Regions from separate parts of the Pseudomonas fortuita genome, predicted to be linked through region 4. Evidence: riboswitches for the same ligand, from Rfam matches in the RefSeq annotation. Region 4 holds a riboswitch; each other region holds the start of a gene.
What was found. Region 4 has a riboswitch for cobalamin ahead of OZ911_RS13655 (CbtB domain-containing protein). Riboswitches for the same ligand answer to the same signal wherever they lie in the genome.
Positions count from the first base shown of each region.

Region 1 (4,938 bases), 1.7 Mb from region 4:
CTCTCCCTGGCAGCATTGCTTGCTGCCTGCTCCAGCCGTGCGCCTGCGCCGGCCCCTGTGGTTACGCCGCAGGTTACTTACAGCCAGCCAAGCCCTTCGCCGATTGCCGATGACGTATTGATCCGCGCCATTGGCCTGGTGGGCACGCCCTATCGCTGGGGCGGCAACACCCCGGACTCCGGCTTCGACTGCAGTGGTTTGATCAAATACGTCTACCGTGACGCGGCCGGTATCAGCTTGCCGCGTTCAACGCGGGAGATGATCGTCATGCGTGCACCTACGGTGGATGCCAAGGCACTGCAATCCGGCGACCTGGTGTTCTTTGCCACCAGTGGCGGTTCGCAAGTCAGTCATGCTGGCATTTATGTAGGGGAAGGGCGTTTTGTGCATGCGCCTTCCACGGGTGGCACGGTGCGCCTGGACTATCTGTCCAACAGCTATTGGGCCAAGGCTTACCTTCAAGCCAAGCGTGTGATTCCGCAAGGGCATCTGGCGCAGAACCCCTGATGATCAACGCCTGTAGCAGCGGCCCCGTTCAACGGGGCTGATACAGGCCGCCCGGTTTCAAGGTGCTTTGCTCACCCGCCAGATCACATTGCCGACATCGTCGGCCACCAATACACCGCGTTGCCCATCGTTGATCACGCCCACCGGACGCCCCATCGCCTTGCCCTCTTGGTCGAGAAACCCCGTGAGCAGGTCGATGGGGCGGCCGGCAGGTTTGCCTGAGCGGTCGAAAGGTACGAACAGCACTTTGTAGCCGCTGTGTGGTTTACGGTTCCACGACCCGTGCTGGCCGACCAATGCCCCCTGATCGAAAGGCGGCGGCAGTACACCAGGCTCGGTGAATGCCAGCCCCAGGGATGCGGTATGCGGGCCGACCGCATAGTCTGGCGCCAGGGCCTGGGCCACCTTTTGCGGGGCCTGTGGATGTACCCGGTGATCTACATGCTGCCCGTAGTAGCTGTATGGCCAGCCATAGAAGCCGCCGTCTTTTACCGAGGTGATGTAATCAGGCACCAGGTCGCTGCCGATTTCGTCACGTTCATTGACTGCTGTCCACAAGACGTTGCTGTGTGGCTCCCAGGCCAGGCCGTTGGGGTTGCGCAGGCCGGTGGCGAACAGCCGGTGCTTGCCGCTTGCGGGGTCCACTTCCCAGATAGCGGCGCGGCCTTGCTCCTTCTGCATACCGTTTTCCCCGATGTTGCTGTTCGAGCCAACCGTCACATAAAGCTTCTTGCCATCGGGGCTTGCGATCACATTCTTGGTCCAGTGATGGTTCAGCGGCCCGCCGGGCAGCGCGGTCACCGGGTGGCCTTTATCGGTTATCTGCATGGCGCCCGGTTCATAGTGAAAGCGCAGCAGCCTGTCGGTGTCGGCCACGTACAAGTCCTTGCCCACCAGGGTCATGCCGAAGGGTGAGTTGAGCCCTTCGATGAAAGGGGTGCGAGTTTCTGCCACCCCGTCATGGTCGGCATCGCGCAGCAGGGTTATACGGTTGGCGCTGGGTACGGTCGCGCCGGCGCGTTTCATCGCCTTGTCCATGGCCCAGCCGCGAATGCCCTTGCCATCTTCGGGCTTGGGTGGCGCGTTGGTCTCTGCCACCAGTACATCGCCGTTGGGCAGCAAGTAGAGCCAGCGCGGGTGGTCGAGGCCGCTGGCGAAGGCTTTGACCTGGGTGCCTGGTGCCGGGGTCGGCTTGCTGCCCTTTGGCCAGCCCACTGCAGGGGCGATATTTACGGTGGGGATCAGTGTTGTGACGGGGGTGGGGAGGCGGGGGTTTGGCCCGCTGCCGTCGTTTACGCTCAACAGGGCTGTTTCGCCGCAGCCTGCCAGGCTGGCTGCGATTAACCAAGGCATCAGGCATTTCATGTGCGGCGTCCTCTAAAGAAGCCTGTTGAATTGAGAGGCCGGCTGGGTTCGGCAGGTTCCCCTTGGTTTGCTTGCTCTTGCTCTTGCTCTTGCTCTTGCTTTTGCTTTGGCTTCTAAGCGCGCGGTAGCTCAGGCAACGCAGATTGCGACTTCAGGAGGCCGAGCGCAGGGCTTGCGGAGGGAGGTGACGGGCATGGATGCCCGTCAAGCGCTGGGCCCCAGGATGGGGCCTGCAGCGCGGTCCTCCCGGGAGCAAGCCCGGAGCGAGGGGACCCCGGAGCGCAGCGTAGGGGCCGGATGATGGGAGCCAGCGTTTTTTGGTTACTTTTTGTCGCGTTTGACAAAAAGTGACCCGCCGTAAGGGCGGAAAGGTGATTTGGCGCCACCTTTGAAAATGAATGTTGACTCATTGTTGATGCTCACACCTGAACGCGAACAGCGAACAGCGAACAGCGAACAGCAAGACCGAACAGCGAAACAGTGCTGGTTTTTAGCTCGCGCATAGGCCATTTGCGATAGCGACACTAACTCACCTTTTCGCCCTTACGGCGAGTCACTTTTTGTCAGACGCGACAAAAAGTAACCAAAAAACGCTGCGCTCCCATCATCCGGCCCCTACGCTGCGCTCCGGGGTTCCCTCACTCCGGCCTCGCTCCCGGGAGGACCGCGCTGCAGGCCCCATCCTGGGGCCCAGCGCTTGACGGGCATCCATGCCCGTCACCTCCCTCCGCAAGGCCTGCGTTCGGCCTCCTGAAGTCGCGAAGATCAAGATCAAGATCAAGATCAAGAGCAAGAGCAAGAGCAAGAGCAAGAGCAAGAGCAAGATCAAGATCAAGATCAAAAGCTTACGTTGCTGCAGCAACCACTTCGATTGACGCTCCCGGTGCAACCCTCTAACCTTCGCGGCGTGTTTCAGGTGCCCTGCCAGCCCCGACTGGGCAGGGTGAAACTGGGAAGCCGGTGGGCGCCAGCATGGCGCGATTCCGGCGCTGCCCCCGCAACGGTAGGTGAGTAGAAGGCCGCGCAGGGCCACTGGATGCCAGCATCCGGGAAGGCGCGCAGGTTTGGGCCAAGGCCCGCTCACAAGCCCGGAGACCGGCCTGAAACTGTCAACGGCATCACGGAGGGTGATGCGCGGTGCACCGTGGCGCCCTGCCATGGCCCCTGCGCGCTCTCCGTCTGCCTGCCTATTCCCTGTCGCCACGCGTGCCGTGGTGCCAGCCTGCGGAGAACCCTGATGAGCGAAGCCACCGAACGCGACGAACGTCACCTGGCGCGCATGCAGCGCAAGAAGGCGGTCATCGACGAACGCATCGCCAATTCCCCCAACGAATGCGGCTTGCTGCTGGTGCTGACCGGCAATGGCAAAGGCAAGAGCAGCTCTGCCTTCGGCATGCTCGCCCGCGCCCTGGGCCATGGCATGCAGTGTGGAGTGGTGCAGTTCATCAAAGGCCGTAATAGCACCGGCGAAGAGCTGTTTTTCCGCCGCTTCCCCGAGCAGGTTCGCTATCACGTGATGGGTGAGGGCTTTACCTGGGAAACCCAGGACCGCCAGCGTGACATCGCTGCCGCCGAAGCCGCCTGGGCGGTGTCGCGGCAGTTGCTGCAGGATCCAAGTGTGCAGTTCGTAGTGCTGGATGAGCTGAATATCGCCCTCAAGCATGGCTACCTCGACCTGGACCAGGTCCTGTCCGACATCCAGGGCCGTCCGCCCATGCAGCACGTGATCGTGACTGGCCGCGCTGCAAAGCCCGAGATGATCGAATTGGCCGATACCGTGACCGAGATGGGCATGCTCAAGCACGCCTTCCAGGCCGGTATCCGTGCACAGAAGGGCGTCGAGCTGTGAGTCAATCGCGCCACTGCCCCGCGGTGTTGATCGCGGCACCGGCCTCTGGCCAGGGCAAGACCACCGTCACTGCTGCTTTGGCCCGCCTGCACCGCAACCTCGGGCGCAAGGTGAGGGTGTTCAAGTGTGGCCCCGACTTTCTGGACCCGATGATTCTCGAGCGGGCCAGTGGCGCGCCGGTGTACCAGCTGGATTTGTGGATGATCGGAGCCGAGGAAAGCCGCCGCCTGCTGTGGGAAGCTGCCGGCGAGGCCGACCTGATCCTGATCGAAGGGGTCATGGGATTGTTCGACGGCACCCCGTCCAGTGCCGACCTGGCGCGCCACTTCGGCGTGCCAGTGCTGGCTGTGATCGACGGTACGGCCATGGCCCAGACCTTCGGCGCCCTGGCCCTGGGCCTGGCGCGTTACCAGGCCGACCTGCCGTTCGCCGGCGTACTGGCCAACCGCGTGGGCAGCCTGCGCCACGCGCAGCTGCTCGAAGGTAGCCTGACCGAGGGCCTGCGCTGGTATGGCGGCTTGTCCCGTGAGCGCGGCATTGAATTGCCCAGCCGTCATCTTGGGCTGGTTCAGGCCAGCGAGCTGAACGACCTGGATACCCGCCTAGATGCCGCCGCCGAGGCGCTTGCCGCCAGCTGCGACGCCGCCATGCCTCCGCCGGTGACCTTTGTCGGCCCCGAGCCGCAGGTGCGTGCTGCCTCGCTGGACGGTGTGCGCATTGGTGTGGCGCGAGACGAAGCGTTCGCGTTCACCTATGGTGCCAACCTTGAGCTGCTGCGCAGCCTGGGCGCGCAGCTGGAATTCTTCTCGCCGCTGCACGACCGTGAACTGCCAGTGGTGGACAGCCTGTACCTCCCGGGTGGCTATCCCGAACTGCATCACCACGCCCTGGCTGCCAATGCGCCAATGAGCGAGGCAATCCGCGCCCATCATGCTCAGGGCAAGCCGTTGCTGGCTGAATGTGGCGGCATGCTGTACCTGCTGGATGCCCTGACTGACGTCGCCGGCGAGCGTGCCGAATTGCTCGGCCTGCTACCAGGCGAGGCGACCATGCAAAAGCGCCTGGCGGCCCTGGCCTTGCAGGCGGTGGAGCTGCCGGAAGGTACCCTGCGCGGCCATACCTATCACCACTCGCTAACCAGCACGCCGCTGGAGCCGATCGCCCGAGGCCTCAGCCCCAACGGCGGGCGGGGCAACGAAGCGGTGTATCGCCTGGGT
Region 1 is NZ_CP114035.2:1,305,305-1,310,242, forward strand. It holds gene OZ911_RS05955 (C40 family peptidase) at 1-507, shown strand, start outside; gene OZ911_RS05960 (PQQ-dependent sugar dehydrogenase) at 565-1,872, opposite strand; gene OZ911_RS05965 (hypothetical protein) at 2,583-2,747, shown strand; cobalamin riboswitch at 2,770-2,990, shown strand; gene cobO (cob(I)yrinic acid a,c-diamide adenosyltransferase) at 3,110-3,721, shown strand; gene OZ911_RS05975 (cobyrinic acid a,c-diamide synthase CobB) at 3,718-4,938, shown strand, end outside.
Region 1: another riboswitch for cobalamin. It lies ahead of cobO (cob(I)yrinic acid a,c-diamide adenosyltransferase); the one in region 4 lies ahead of OZ911_RS13655 (CbtB domain-containing protein).

Region 2 (4,938 bases), 740 kb from region 4:
TCGGCCAACAGGTAGAGGCCGGCATGGGTGTGCGCTACGTGGATGAGCGTTATGCCGATACTGCCAATTCCCAACGTGCCCCCAGCTACGCCGTGGTCGATGCCAACATCGCCTGGCAGGTGCTGCCGGATGTGAAGTTGGGGTTGCAGTTGAACAACCTGTCTGATCGTGAATATGTGCAGTCGGCGTTCAGTGGGCAGCAGTGGTTGATGGGGATGCCACGATCGTACTTTGCGACGGTTGATTACACCTTCTGACCTGAGTTGCCTGTAACGGTCTCTTCGCAGCACCAGGCTGCTCCTACCAGTCACCACCGACCGGTAGGAGCAGCCTTGCGCAGCGAAGAGACCGGCACACGCAACACAAAAACCTCTACCAACCTCTCATCGATTAGTTATAAGATAACGTTTCACATGACATTAATTCCTATCAGCGACCCTCCATGACAAGCGCCAGCGCCACGCCCTCCTTGATCACCCAGCGCCTGCAAAGCATCGATGCCCTGCGCGGCCTGGTGATCCTGTTCATGCTTCTGGACCACGTCCGCGAAACGTTCTTCCTGCACCGACAGGTCAGCGACCCGATGACCATCGACGCTACAGAGCCGTCGCTGTTCTTCAGCCGGACCCTGGCCCACCTGTGCGCGCCAGTGTTTGTCCTGCTAACCGGGCTGTCGGCCTGGCTGTACGGCGAAAAGCACCAAGGCCGCGGCGATGTCTCGGCGTTTCTGTTCAAGCGCGGGTTGTTCCTGGTGGTGCTGGAATTCACCCTGGTCAACTTCGCCTGGACATTTCAGTTGCCCCCCAGCGTCATCTACCTGCAAGTCATCTGGGCCATCGGTGTCAGCATGATCGCCCTGTCGCTGCTGGTATGGCTGCCACGTGCTGCCCTGCTCGCCCTGGGCGCAGCCATCGTTGCCGGCCACAACCTTCTCGACGGCCTGCACTTTGGCGTGGAGTCAGCCCTGCACGTGCCATGGGCAATCCTGCACGACCGGGGCTGGCTTGAGTTTTCCGAAAACCTGCGCCTGCGCACGTCTTACCCGGTGCTGCCATGGATCGGCGTCATCGCGCTGGGTTATGGCCTGGGCCCCTGGTTTGCCCGGGGCAGTGCGGCTGGCCAACGCCAGCAGCGCCTGCTGCTGGCGGGTTTGATCGCGTTGCTGGGCTTTGTCGCGTTGCGCATGTTCAACGGCTACGGCGAGGCGCCGTGGAGCGGTTACCCCACCTTCACACAAACCGTGATGAGCTTCTTCAACATCACCAAGTACCCGCCTTCACTGCTGTTCCTGGCCTTGACCCTGGGCTGCGGCCTGCTGTTGCTGCGCGCCTTCGAGCGCGCCGGCCAGGCCCGCTGGGTCAGCGCGCTGGCAGTGTTTGGCGCAGCACCGATGTTTTTCTACCTGTTGCACCTGTACGTGCTGAAGCTGTTGTACCTGGCCTGCGTGGCGCTGTTCGGCCTCAACCATGGCGACTATTTCGGCTTCGACGGCATCGCGGCGGTGTGGCTGGGTGCAGTGGTGCTGGCGGTTTCGCTGTACCTGCCGGTGCGCGGGTTCGCTCGCCTGAAAGCGCGCCGCCGCGACATCACCTGGCTGAAGTACTTCTGAAAAGCGTTTTCACCCGGCGGCACGATGGTCTACCATGCGGGCCGCCGGTTTCCACCACGGAATTAATAGGGAATCCCAGGCCCGCCAATACGGGCCAAACGGAACTGCCCCCGCAACTGTAGGTGCCGAGCCTGCTCCATTGATGCCACTGGGCCACAACCCGGGAAGGCCGGAGCCGGGCCATGACGCACCAGTCAGGAGACCTGCCGGCCTACATTTACCAACCGGCGGGGTGTCCGGGATTGGCCATCAGTGTTGCCCCTGCCCTCGGCGGGGGCTCGGCGATGCCTGTCCGTGCGTTCCTCACCCGAACTGTCCGATAGGAGATCGCCCAGCATGCTGCCCCGTTTCGCCACCCTGCTCGCCGGCCTCGGCCTCACTGGCCTGGCCCAGGCCGCCGCCACCCACTACCCGCTCACGGTCGAGAACTGCGGCAAACCGCAGACCTTCGCCCAGGCCCCGCAGCGCGCCGTCACCATCGGCCAGGCCGGCACCGAGATACTCTACGCACTCGGGCTTGGCGACAAACTGGCGGGCACTTCGCTGTGGTTCAACAACGTGCTGCCCGAGTACCAGGCGCAGAACGACAAGGTGCCGCGCCTGGCCGACAATGACCCCAGCTTCGAGGCCGTGGTCGGCAAGCGCCCGCAGCTGGTGACCGTGCAGTTCGAATGGATGGTCGGCGCCCAGGGTGTGGTCGGCACCCGCGAGCAGTTCGATGAGCTGAAGATCCCCACCTACCTGCTGCCGTCGGACTGCGAAGGCAAAGACAACCTGGTCGGCGCCGACGGCACCCGCCTGCAGGCGTTTCAGGTAAACAGCATCTACAAGAGCGTCAGCCAGCTGGCCGAGATCTTTGATGTGCAGGACCGCGGCACTGCGTTGAACGCCGAGCTGAAAGGCCGCCTGGACAGCGCCAAGGCACAACTGGCCGGCAAGGACCTGTCTGCCACCTCGGCACTGTTCTGGTTCTCCAGCGCCGACCTCGACATCGACCCTTACGTGGCGGGCCGTCAAGGGGTCGCGGACTTCATGCTACGCACGTTGGGCGTTCGCAACGTGGTCGAATCCACCGAGGAGTGGCCGACCGTAGGCTGGGAAACCCTGGCCAAGGCCAACCCCACCTGGCTGATCATCGCCCGCATGGACCGCCGCCGCTTCCCCGCCGACGACTACCAGAAGAAGCTGGAGTTTCTGCGCAACGACCCGGTAACCCGCAACATGGACGCGGTGAAACACGATCGCATCATCGTCCTCGACGCCGACGCCATGCAGGCCGGCATCCGCCTGTTCCGTGGCCTGCAGACGCTGTCCGCCGCCTTTGCCAGCGGTAAAGCACCCCAGTGATGAGCCGCCTGCTACCTTGTATCGCCGTTGCCCTGGCGGCACTGCTGACTGCCTTGCTGGCCGGCACCGCCATTGGTGAGACCAACCTGTCGCCCAGCGTGGTCGGCCAGGTGCTGGCCAACCAGCTGTGGCAGGCCGGCTACCCGGTTGACCCGATCGACGCCGGCATCGTCTGGAACTACCGCCTGACCCGCACCCTGGTCGCGGCAGCCTGCGGTGCCGGCCTGGCCACCTGCGGTGTGGTTCTGCAGGCGCTGTTGCGCAACCCGCTGGCCGAGCCGTACCTGCTGGGGTTGTCGGCCGGCGCCTCGACCGGTGCAGTGCTGGTCGGCCTGCTGGGCCTGGGTAGCCTGACGCTGAGCATGTCCGGGGGCGCCTTCATGGGGGCGCTGGCTGCGTTCGCCCTGGTGCTGGTACTGGCCCGCGCGGCCGGCCCTGGCAGCAACAACGCGCAGGTGATCCTCGCCGGTATCGCCGGCTCGCAACTGTTCACCGCTCTCACCGCCTTTCTCATCACCAAGTCGGCCACCGCCGAACAGGCACGCGGCATCCTGTTCTGGCTGTTGGGCAATCTCAGCGGCGTGCGCTGGCCATCGGTGTGGCTGGCCGTACCGGTGGCGCTGTTTGGCCTGGTAGTGTGCCTGTGGCACCGCCGCGCACTGGATGCCTTCACCTTCGGCGCCGATTCGGCTGCATCGCTGGGCATCCCGGTGCGGCGCACCCAGCTACTGCTGATCAGTTGCACAGCGCTGGTGACGGCCGTGATGGTGTCCATCGTCGGCGCCATCGGTTTTGTCGGGCTGGTGATTCCGCATGCCCTGCGCCTGCTGCTCGGCCCAGGCCACAGCCGCCTGTTGCCCGCCAGCGCACTGGGCGGTGCACTGTTCCTGATTGCCGCCGACGTCCTCTCACGCACCTTGATCACGGGCCAGGTGATTCCCGTGGGCGTGGTCACCGCACTGATCGGGGCGCCCGTCTTCGCGCTTATTCTGGTCAGCCGCCGAGGGCACTCATGACGGTCATGACAGCTGTACAGCTTGCGCCGCTGAGTTGCCAGGGCCTAGGGCTGCAACTGGCCGGCACTGCCGTGCTGCGCGATATCGAGCTGAGCGTTGTAGCAGGTGAAACCCTGGGCATCGTAGGCCCCAACGGCTCCGGCAAGTCCTCACTGCTCAAGTTGCTGGCCGGGCTGCGCAAGCCGGCCAGTGGCAACGTGCAACTGCTGGGCGAACCGCTGGCACAACTGCCCCGCCGCCGGGTTGCGCAGGCCGTGGCACTGGTCGAGCAACAAGCTGACACCCTCGACGCAATCCGTGTGTTCGACGCCGTTGCCTTGGGCCGCACACCTTGGCTGTCGGCATTGGCACCCTTCTCTCGAGAGGACCGTGCCATCGTCGAACAGGCCCTGGCTGACCTCGACGCCCTGCACCTGCGCGCACGCCTGTGGGGGTCGCTGTCGGGTGGCGAGCGCCAGCGCGTGCACATCGCCCGCGCCCTGGCACAACGGCCACAGGTACTGTTGCTGGACGAGCCGACCAACCACCTGGACATTCAGCACCAGCTAAGCCTGCTGCAACAGGTTCAAGCCCTGCCCGTGACCACGCTGGTGGCCTTGCACGATCTCAACCAGGCACTCACCTGCGACCGCGTCGCGGTACTGGACAAGGGCCGCCTGGTCGCCCTTGGCAAACCGTTCGAAGTCCTCACCCCCGAGCGCCTGCTGTGCACCTTTGGCGTGCATGCCCGCTACCTCACCGATCCCTTCGATGGCGCGCGCATCCTGCGTTTTCGCGCCCCCTGAACCAGGAAGTTCCACTGATGCTGTTGCGCCCTGTCGCCCTGCTGCTTGCCAGCGCCCTGCTTGCCCCGGCCGCACTGGCCGAGGTGCATGAAGTGAAAATGCTCAACCGCGGCAGCGAGGGCGCCATGGTGTACGAGCCGGACCACCTGCGCATTGCCCCCGGCGACACGGTGCGCTTTCT
Region 2 is NZ_CP114035.2:2,229,015-2,233,952, reverse strand. It holds gene OZ911_RS10270 (TonB-dependent receptor) at 1-257, shown strand, start outside; gene OZ911_RS10265 (acetyltransferase domain-containing protein) at 443-1,609, shown strand; cobalamin riboswitch at 1,638-1,834, shown strand; gene OZ911_RS10260 (ABC transporter substrate-binding protein) at 1,946-2,956, shown strand; gene OZ911_RS10255 (FecCD family ABC transporter permease) at 2,956-3,972, shown strand; gene OZ911_RS10250 (ABC transporter ATP-binding protein) at 3,969-4,757, shown strand; gene OZ911_RS10245 (pseudoazurin) at 4,775-4,938, shown strand, end outside.
Region 2: another riboswitch for cobalamin. It lies ahead of OZ911_RS10260 (ABC transporter substrate-binding protein); the one in region 4 lies ahead of OZ911_RS13655 (CbtB domain-containing protein).

Region 3 (4,938 bases), 460 kb from region 4:
CGGAATGTCACGGCGGAACGGGCGCAGGTTGGGCCGTTCGGGGCTGGACAGGGCAAAACCGGTGGTATTGACCAGCACTTCGGCACCGACTTCGTCCAGCCAGGCTTCGACCTGCTCCAGGCAGGCGCTTTCCTTTAGGCTGGCCACGGCAATCGGCAACGGGTTCAAGCCAGCAGCTTGCAGGCGCTGGCAGAACACGTCGATGAACGCGGTGTTGGCCGCCTGCAAGTGGGAGCGGTAGAACAGTAGCGGCGCCACCGGGCAATCCGGGTGCCAGTGCGGGTACCAGTCTTCCAGTGCCACACTGCCCTTGGCCGGGTGATACACAGCGGTGCGCGGCAAGGGCTGCGGCTCGTCCCAGGCATAATCGCGGCCCAGCCACTGGTTGGCCAGGCAGTTGTAAAGGTTGATGGCATTGGCCTTGCCACCCTGGCGCAAGTAGTGCCAGAGGCGCTCGGCCTGGTCGCCCGTGACGGTGCCCAAGCGGGTCAGCTCCGGGTCAGGGCGATCATCGCCTGGTACCAGAATCAGTTGCACGCCCCGGGCAGCCAGCTCGACCAGTTGCTCGACGCCATAGCGCCAGTAACCGACGCCGCCGTGCAGCGACACCAGGATGACCTTGGCGTGGCGCAGCACCTGGTCGACATACAGGTCGACCGAAGCGTGGTTCTGCACCTGCATCGGGTTGGCCAGGCGCAGGCTGGGGAAATCCTCAGGCAGTTGCTCGGCCGTATCGGCGAGCAACGCCAGGTGCGAATCGCCGCTGCAGAGAATCACCAGTTCGGCGGGTGTCTGGCCAAGGTCGGCAATACTGTCGTCCGGCACGAAGCCGCCGGGCTGGGTCCGCAGCAGGTGCACGGGTCAGGCGCCCAAGGCCTGGCGCAGGCGCGCTTCCAGCTGGGCAGCGTCGAGTTCCTGGCCGATCAACACCAGGCGGGTGATGCGCGGCTCGTCGGCACGCCAGGCGCGGTCGAAGTGTTTGTCGAAACGGGTCCCCACGCCTTGCACCAGCAGGCGCATCGGTTTGCCCGGGATGGCAGCGAAGCCTTTGGCGCGCAGGATGCCGAACTCCACCACCAGCTGGGTCAAGGCGTCGAGCAACAGGCTTTCGTCAGCCTCCGGCAGGTCGATGGAAATGGAGTCGAAGGCGTCGTGGTCGTGGTCGTCATGATCGTCGCCATCGTGGTGCGAATCGTGGTGGGTACGGCGGCCATCGATGTGCGCCTCGGACTCGGCGCCCACACCCAGCAGCACCTCCAGCGGCAGCTTGCCACTGCTGGCCTCTACCACCTTGACTGCCGGCGGCAGTTCTTCGGCCACTTCGGCGCGCACCTTGGCCAGGCCTTCGGCGTCGATCAAGTCGGCCTTGTTCAATACCACCAGGTCGGCGCTAGCCAGCTGATCGGCGAACAGTTCGTGCAGCGGCGATTCGTGGTCCAGGTTAGGGTCGAGCTTGCGCTGGGCATCGACCTGGTCCGGGTAGGCGGCGAAGGTGCCGGCAGCCACGGCCGGGCTATCGACCACGGTGATGACCGCGTCGACGGTGCAGGCGTTGCGGATTTCCGGCCACTGGAAGGCTTGCACCAGCGGTTTGGGCAGGGCCAGGCCACTGGTTTCGATCAGGATGTGGTCCAGGTCGCCACGGCGTGCCACCAGCTCGCGCATGACCGGGAAGAACTCCTCCTGTACGGTGCAGCACAGGCAGCCGTTGGCCAGTTCATAGACGCGGCCGCTGGCTTCTTCTTCGGTGCAGCCGATGCTGCACTGCTTGAGGATTTCGCCGTCGATACCCAGTTCGCCGAATTCGTTGACGATGACCGCAATGCGACGGCCCTGGGCGTTGTCGAGCATGTGGCGCAGCAAGGTGGTCTTGCCCGAGCCGAGGAAGCCGGTGACGATGGTAACGGGGAGCTTGGCCAGTGTTTTCATGTCGCATTGCCCTTGGCAGAATGGCGCGGGCATGCAGGACGACAGCCGCGGACCAGGCCGGCCGGGCTTGTTCGCCACCGGATCACCCCGCCCGGTTGAAAGTCGAAAACGTTGCGAGGCAGGTCTCCTGGCTTGCACCGTTCCAGCTCCCCGTTCAGTTGAACGGCGGGCTGGCGGGATGACGCCTTCCCGCGCATTGGCGCAGTGGCTGTGTCGATCCGTTGTCAGTGCTTACAGTTGCGGGGGCAGCCGCGGCTTGTACCGCGTTCCCGTCTTAGCTTCGGCCTGGCCGAAGAACCTCGAAGTGGCAAGGCTACGCAGTGGCTGGCGGGTGGTCAACCATTGCTGCGGGGCTTGCCGACAACTCTTGGCGGCACTGCGGTACAGTGGCGACTTTGCCCACTGTCAAGGACGCCCCATGCTCCTCGCCCCCGCCATCCCGGTACTGCGCATCTTCTCGGTCGACAAGGCCAGGGAGTTCTACATGGATTTTCTCGGTTTCAGCCTGGACTGGGAGCACCGCTTCAGCCCGAACCTGCCGTTGTACATGCAGATTCACCGCGATGGCCTGATCCTGCACCTTACCGAGCACCATGGCGATGCCTGCCCCGGCTCTACAGTGTTTGCCCGCCTCGACGACCTGCGGGCGCTGGAGCATGAACTGCAAGGCAAACAGTACGGTTACGCCCGGCCCGAAGCCGAGCGCCTGGACTGGGGCCTGCAGATGCAGGTGTGCGACCCGTTCGGCAACCGCCTGCGCTTCTGCCAGCAGATCGATGACGAGGCCAACCTGTGAAGGCGCTGGGCAAACGCGAAATGGCCCGCCTGGAGCGGGAGCTGGTAGCGTGCCTGACGGACGCTTGTGAAACCGCCAAGGCAGAAATCGTCGGGTTCACCTGGCTCACCCATCGCCTGGACCCTGAGAACTTTCCGGCCAGCCTGCGTATTACTTGGGTGTTTGAACAAGAGGCCGAGAAAGTCGCTGCAGTGGCGGGTGAAGCAAAGGCACGCATGCTGGCGCTGACCCGTCAGGCGTTGGACCACGCCGGCATACAACTGGATCACCCGGCCTGGCATGTACGGTTTGACAGCGAAGAGGCCTGCAAACAGAGCCACGGAGGCGACTGGGCCAAGCGCTTGACGGGGCGCTGAGCCCAGGGCCAGACAAGATCGGGCGCCGCTCGCGCGGCGCATCGCCAGTGCAGGAAACCCATACACGGCGGGCGGTACTTTACCCGCCCCCAACGGGCCGTTAGGCTACGCACTCCCCCAGTACGAGGTATTCGTCCAATGCGCCATTAATGCCGCCGTCCATTCGACGGCCAGTCTTCAGCCTCCGGTTTGCTCCGGAGATGTCGCGGCATTTGTGGAGTTGTGCATGACGAACACGTCGATCCTGACGCTGGACAGCGTCTCTTTGGCCTTGCCTGATGGCCGGCTACTGTTTACCGACCTCAACGAAACCTTCGACCAACGGCGTACCGGCCTGGTCGGGCGCAATGGCGTGGGCAAGAGCCTGCTAGGGCAGGTTCTGGCCGGCCAGCGTGCACCGAGCAGCGGCCAGTGCCGGCGCCTTGGGCCTGTCCATCTGCTGAATCAGCAGGTAATCGAGCGCAGCGCCACGCTTGCCGACCTGGCCCAGGTGGGGTCGGTGGTTGCGGCGCTGGAGCGCATCGAGCAAGGCAGCATCAACCCCCAGGATTTCGACACCGTCGGCGAGCGCTGGGATATCCGCGAGCAACTGCAGATGCACCTGCAACGCAACGGCCTGAGTCACCTTGACTGGCGCCAGCCCGCACGCAGCCTGAGCGGCGGCCAGGCTATGCGCGTGGCGCTGGCAGGCGCATGGCTCAGCGGTGCCGACTACCTGATACTCGACGAACCGAGCAACCACCTGGACAGCGACGCCCGTGCCCAATTGCTGAGCATGATCGAGGCCTGGGACCGAGGTTTGCTGGTGATCAGCCACGACCGCAGCCTGCTGGCGCACATGGCGCGCATTGTCGAACTGTCGAGCCTGGGGTTACAGGCCTATGGCGGCAACTACGGCTTCTATGCAGCACAAAAAGCCAGCCAGGTGGCGCAGGCCCAGCAGCAACTTGCCCGGCTCAAGCAGCAGCAACAACGCCAAGCCCGTGAACTGCAGCGCCAGCGCGAAGACCTGGAACGCCATCAGGCCCGGGCCGGGCGTCAAGCCAGGCATGCCAACCAGGCCAAGATCCTGGTCGACCGCCAGCAGGAGCGCAGCCAGGCCACGGCGGGCAAGCAGCACCGCGACCATAGCGACGCGCGGCAAGCATTGCTGGGCAAAGTGCATGACGCCGCCCGCGAGGTCGAGCAAGCCACTGCGATTACCTTGCATGCTCCCACGCCCCAGCGTCATGCGGGCCGCGAAGTGTTGGCGTTGCAGGCACTTCGCTTGCCCCATGGCACCCGCAAACCGCTTGACCTGCGCTTGTGCCTGGGCCAGCGGATGGGCCTGGTCGGCGCCAACGGCAGTGGCAAGTCCACGCTGCTAAGGCTGCTGAACGGGCAATTACCGGCATCACCACACACTTTGCGCCGCCGTGGCGAAACCGCCCTGCTCGACCAGCACTGCAGTACCTTGGCAGGCCACAGCAGCGTGCTCGAACACCTGCGCAGGGCCAACCCGGTGCTGGCCCTGGGCGAGTTGCGCAGCCGCCTGGCACAACTGGGCCTGGATGCGGCCCGGGTCGAGTTGCCCAGCAGCCTGCTCAGCGGCGGCGAGCGGATGAAGGCAGCACTTGCTGCCGTGCTGTACCGCGAGCGGCCACTCGACCTGCTGTTGCTGGACGAGCCCGGCAACCACCTGGACTTGCCGTCACTGGCAGCCCTGGAGCGCATGCTCGGGCAGTTTCGCGGGGCGCTGATGGTGGCGTCCCATGATGCGGTTTTGCTGGAAAACCTGGCACTGGATGAGTACCTGCGGTTGTAGAAACCGAAAAAAAAGCATCGCAGGCTATCAATTCGTGACTGGCCGTTCCCGAT
Region 3 is NZ_CP114035.2:3,427,330-3,432,267, forward strand. It holds gene cobN (cobaltochelatase subunit CobN) at 1-858, opposite strand, end outside; gene cobW (cobalamin biosynthesis protein CobW) at 862-1,929, opposite strand; cobalamin riboswitch at 2,030-2,246, opposite strand; gene OZ911_RS15725 (glyoxalase superfamily protein) at 2,348-2,725, shown strand; gene OZ911_RS15730 (hypothetical protein) at 2,722-3,081, shown strand; gene OZ911_RS15735 (ATP-binding cassette domain-containing protein) at 3,308-4,885, shown strand.
Region 3: another riboswitch for cobalamin. It lies ahead of cobW (cobalamin biosynthesis protein CobW); the one in region 4 lies ahead of OZ911_RS13655 (CbtB domain-containing protein).

Region 4 (4,938 bases):
CTGTCGGGGGAGGCACGCAAGCGCGGCACCGCCAACTGGATCGACAAAGCCGACCCTGGTTACCGGGCCTACTTCGAGGACGACCGCCAGGCCGCCTGGGACCACCGCGCTGTGAAGAACGGCGACCCCGACCTGCGCGCCTTCAACCTCGGTTACAACGCCGAACTGCCCATCAGCGACGACCTGAAACTGTATTCGTTCGCCACCTATGCCGAGCGCAAGCTCGAAGCCTTCAACAACTATCGACTGCCCAACAGCAACGCCTCGATCCCCGAGTTGTTCCCCGACGGGTACTTCCCGCTCAACAACATCAAAGACACCGACTACCAGTGGCTGCTCGGCACCCGGGGTGCCGCCGGTGCCTGGGACTGGGACCTGTCCACCACGTACGGGCGCAACAAGAACCAGCAGTCCAGCGACCTCACCATCAACCCTACCTACGGCCCGGCCTCGCCAACCTCGTTCGATGACCTGGCGACTTTGCAGTTCGACCAGTGGGTAAACAACCTGGACATCACCCGCGCTTTTGATCGCGTGTTTGGCCTGGCCGTACCAACCCGCGTCTCGGCGGGCCTGGAACACCGTTGGGAGCGCTTCCAGACCTTCGCCGGCGACCCCGTCGCCTACGGCGTCGGGCCCTACACTTACCCGGCCACCCTGGCCGACGGGCGCCCCAACCCGCTCTACGCGCTGGCCAACGGCCAGACCGCCGTGGGCGCCCAGGCTGCGCTGACCATCCGCCCGGAAGACGAGGCCGATGTGAAGCGCAACAACTATGCCGCCTACATCGACCTCGGCCTGGACCTGACCCCGCGCTGGTACCTGGGCACCGCCGCGCGCGTCGAGCACTACGACGACAACTCGGGCAACACCGCCAGCTTCAAGCTCAATTCACGCTATGAACTGAGCGAAACCGTGGCAATCCGCGGCACTTTGGGCAGCGGTTTCCGTGCCCCGTCGCTGACCCAGAGCGGCTATACGGTCAGCGACAACCGCACCGCGCTGGACGCTGACGGCAATGTGGTGCCGGCCTTGCGCCGCACCGTGGCGCCTGGCAGTGCCGCGGCGCTGGCATTCGGCGGCGACAAGCTCGACCCGGAGAAATCGCGCAACGCCGGCCTGGGCCTGACCTGGCAACCGGCGCGCCGTACCAGTGTCACCCTGGACACCTACCTGATCGACATCGACGACCGCATCCTGTTGACCGAAAACCTCTACGACCGGCAGAACGGTGCCGGTGCCATTGGCGATATGCTCCAAGCACTGGGCCTGGCACGCACCACCTGGATCAACTACTACACCAATGCCTTCGACACCCGTACCCGCGGCCTCGACCTGGTAGGTGACCACACCAGCGAATTCGGTGCCTGGGGCGATGTGCGCTGGACCTTGGGCTTCAACTGGAACAAGACCACTGTGCGCGGCAGCCGGGGCACGCCCGCAGCGCTGGCGGCAGCCGGTATCGAGGTGGTCGGCCATGGCCGCGAAGGTGACCTGGTGGCGGCCTCGCCGAAAACCAAATGGGTACTGGGCAGTCAGTGGTTGCTGGGTAGCTTCACCGGCACCTTGCAGACCACCCGCTACGGCAAGGTCGAGACCTGGCAGCAGAATCAGGCCCAGGACCGCACCTTCGGCGCCAAGTGGATTACCGACCTGGACCTGTCGTACCTGCTGTTCGACAGCTTGACCGTCAGCCTGGGCGGCACCAACATCTTCAATGTACGGCCCGACAAGAACGGCGTGTACAACGCCAACGGCAACCAGGCGGCCTACGGCAACCCGCCGTTTCATCCAGGTGGCGGGTACTGGTACACCAAGCTGGCGTATGACTTCTGAAAACATCCTTTGGGTTTAGCGCGGACCTCAGTGGGAGCGGGCAAGCCCGCGAATCAGGCAGATGCGGTGGATGGCACCGGCTTTGCCGGTGTTCGCGGGCGAGCCCGCGCCCACAATGATTGGGCAAACTTTCACCCTGAGCACGGCAGTCACTCGCACACATGGCAATTGACGCAAACCCCGCCCCATGCTCTCCTTATGCCTCACGTTCAGGTGCCCCCCAGGGGGTGAAACGGGAAACCGGTGCGTCGCAGGCCCTCCATCAGGGCCGGACAAGCCCGGTGCTGCCCCCGCAACGGTAAGCGAGTGAAGCGTCTGTGCCACTGTGCCTTATAGTCCGGCATGGGAAGGTGACGCTTTTCAGGAGCCCTGCTCCTCCTCGCAAGCCCGGAGACCGGCCTGGCGTTCATGAACACCCCGCGGTGGGCGGGCGCTGTTGCATTCCCCTGGGCGGCCACGCATCAGGGATGCCGCGCTTGCCCGTTGCCCACAAAAAGCAGAGGAACGCGTCATGCCCGTCACCAGCGCCAAGCCACACAGCCTTGCCACCCCCGTCACCCTCAGCCAGCGCATCGTCATTGCCGTTGGCGCAAGCCTGCTGGGCCTGTGCCTGGTGTACTTCGCCGGTTTTTCGCACATCGAGGCCGTGCACAACGCCGCTCACGACACCCGCCACAGCGCCGCCTTCCCCTGCCACTGAGTACGCCTGATGATCACGCGCATTGCCCGTACCGCGGGCTTCAGTGGGCTGCTTGCGGCCCTGCTGCTGACCCTGCTGCAAAGCTTCTGGGTCGCCCCGCTGATTCTTGAGGCGGAAACCTACGAATCCTCGGCCCCGGCCGCACACCACGAACATGGCGGCGAAGTGGCCGCCCATGAGCACAGCGCCGACGCCTGGTCGCCGGAAGACGGCTGGCAGCGGGTGCTGTCCACCACCGGTGGCAACCTGGTGGTTGCGGTCGGCTTCGCCCTGATCCTCGCCGCCCTCTACAGCCTGCGCGAACCGCAGCGTGCCGGCACCGGTGTGCTGTGGGGCCTGGCCGGTTTCGCCGTGTTCTGTCTGGCGCCAACGTTGGGGCTGCCACCGGAACTGCCCGGCACCGCTGCCGCCGACCTGGGGCAACGCCAGGCCTGGTGGATTGGCACGGCCAGCGCCACCGCCCTTGGCCTGGCCTTGCTGGTGTTCGCCCGGCACTGGCTGTTGAAGGCGCTGGGCGCCGTGTTGTTGATAATCCCCCATGTGATCGGCGCGCCACAGCCCGACGTGCATGAAAGCCTGGCCCCCGCAGCACTGGAGACTCAGTTCAAGATGGCCTCCTGGCTGACCAACGCTGCATTCTGGGTGGCCTTGGGCCTGCTCAGTGCATGGCTGTTCCGCCGTTCCAGCCAGGCCTGATGCCGGCCTTCTACGCCGGCTTCGGCTGCCGCCGAGGTTGCCCGGTGGATACATTGCAAACCCTGCTGCACCAAGCCTTGGCTAGCCAGGGCCTGGTGCTTGCCGACCTGCGCGGCATTGCCAGCATCAGCCTCAAGGCCGACGAACCCGGCTTGCAGCAACTGGCCGAACGCCTTGGCTTGCCCTTGGTGCTGTACCATAGCGCACAACTGCAAGCCTTTGAGCCGCTGCTCAGCCACCGCTCTGCCACAGCCCATGCCCACAGCGGCTGCTGGGGCGTGGCCGAGAGCGCGGCACTGGCGTTGGCCAGCCAGCGGCCCGGCTGCACCGCCGGGTTACTGCTGACCCGCCAGGTACTGGGCCCGGCGACCCTGGCCCTGGCCTGCTGAACATTTCGCTCCTCTTTCCTGCAAGGACTTTCCATGACGGTGTACTTCATCGGTGCCGGCCCCGGCGACCCTGAACTGATCACGGTCAAAGGCCAACGGCTGATTCGCCAGTGCCCAGTGATCATCTATGCCGGCTCACTGGTACCTGCTGCCGTGCTCGAAGGCCACAAGGCCCAGATCGTGATCAACAGTGCCGAGCTGCACCTGGAACAGATCATCGCCGCCATGCGCAGCGCGCACGAACAAGGCCAGGACGTGGCCCGTGTACACAGCGGCGACCCCAGCCTGTACGGCGCCATCGGTGAACAGATCCGCCACCTGCAGGCGCTGGGCATCGATTACCAGATCATCCCCGGGGTCACCGCCACGGCGGCCAGCGCGGCGCTACTTGGCTGCGAACTGACCCTGCCACAGGTGGCGCAGACGGTGATACTCACTCGCTATGGCGACAGTTCACCCATGCCACCTGGGGAGCAACTGGGCGACCTGGCGCGCCACGGCAGCACCTTGGCGATTCACCTCGGGGTCAAACACCTCTCGCGGATCGTCGAAGAACTGCTGCCGCACTACGGTGCGCACTGCCCGGTGGCGGTGGTACGTCGTGCCACCTGGCCGGACCAGGACTGGGTGCGCGGCACCCTTGGCGATATCGTCGAACGCGTCGCAGCCAAAGATTTTCGCCGCACGGCGCTGATCCTGGTAGGCCATGTGCTAGGGGATACCCCCTTCGCCGAATCGGCCTTGTACCGTGCCGGGCATGCCCACCTGTACCGCCCTGGGGACTGAGCATTGCCAGTATTGCCGCCCGCGTAGCAGACTCCGGGTTCCCGCCTGCGAACAGGAGTCACGCCCATGCTGGAATTACGCCCCAACTGCGAGTGCTGCGATACTGACCTGCCGGGCGACAGCCCCGATGCGCTGATCTGCTCCTTCGAATGCACCTTCTGCCGTGCCTGCGCCGACACACGCCTGCAAGGCCGCTGCCCGAACTGCGCCGGCCAGCTAGTGCCCCGGCCGACGCGTGTCGGTCAGGCGCTGGCCAATAACCCCGCCGCCACCCAGCGTGTGAACAAAGCGCACGCCACCTGCGCCTGACGCCCTTCCAAACAGACATCGCCGCTTTCTCGGGGTGATGTCTTTCACGCTTCTTGTAGGATTTTTCCACAACAAGCACGCGGATTATCAACACTTCTATACTCGGCATTACCAAACTTCGGGATTGGTCGTATCTTGCAGCGCTTCCGATTAACCCACTTGCAGACGTATTCCGGAGTGATCCAGGAAGCGGACCACATCCCGACAGGAGTTTTCCACATG
Region 4 is NZ_CP114035.2:2,967,528-2,972,465, reverse strand. It holds gene OZ911_RS13660 (TonB-dependent receptor plug domain-containing protein) at 1-1,836, shown strand, start outside; cobalamin riboswitch at 2,031-2,253, shown strand; gene OZ911_RS13655 (CbtB domain-containing protein) at 2,348-2,536, shown strand; gene OZ911_RS13650 (CbtA family protein) at 2,546-3,232, shown strand; gene OZ911_RS13645 (cobalamin biosynthesis protein) at 3,232-3,621, shown strand; gene cobM (precorrin-4 C(11)-methyltransferase) at 3,655-4,407, shown strand; gene OZ911_RS13635 (DUF1272 domain-containing protein) at 4,474-4,716, shown strand; gene OZ911_RS13630 (response regulator transcription factor) at 4,936-4,938, shown strand, end outside.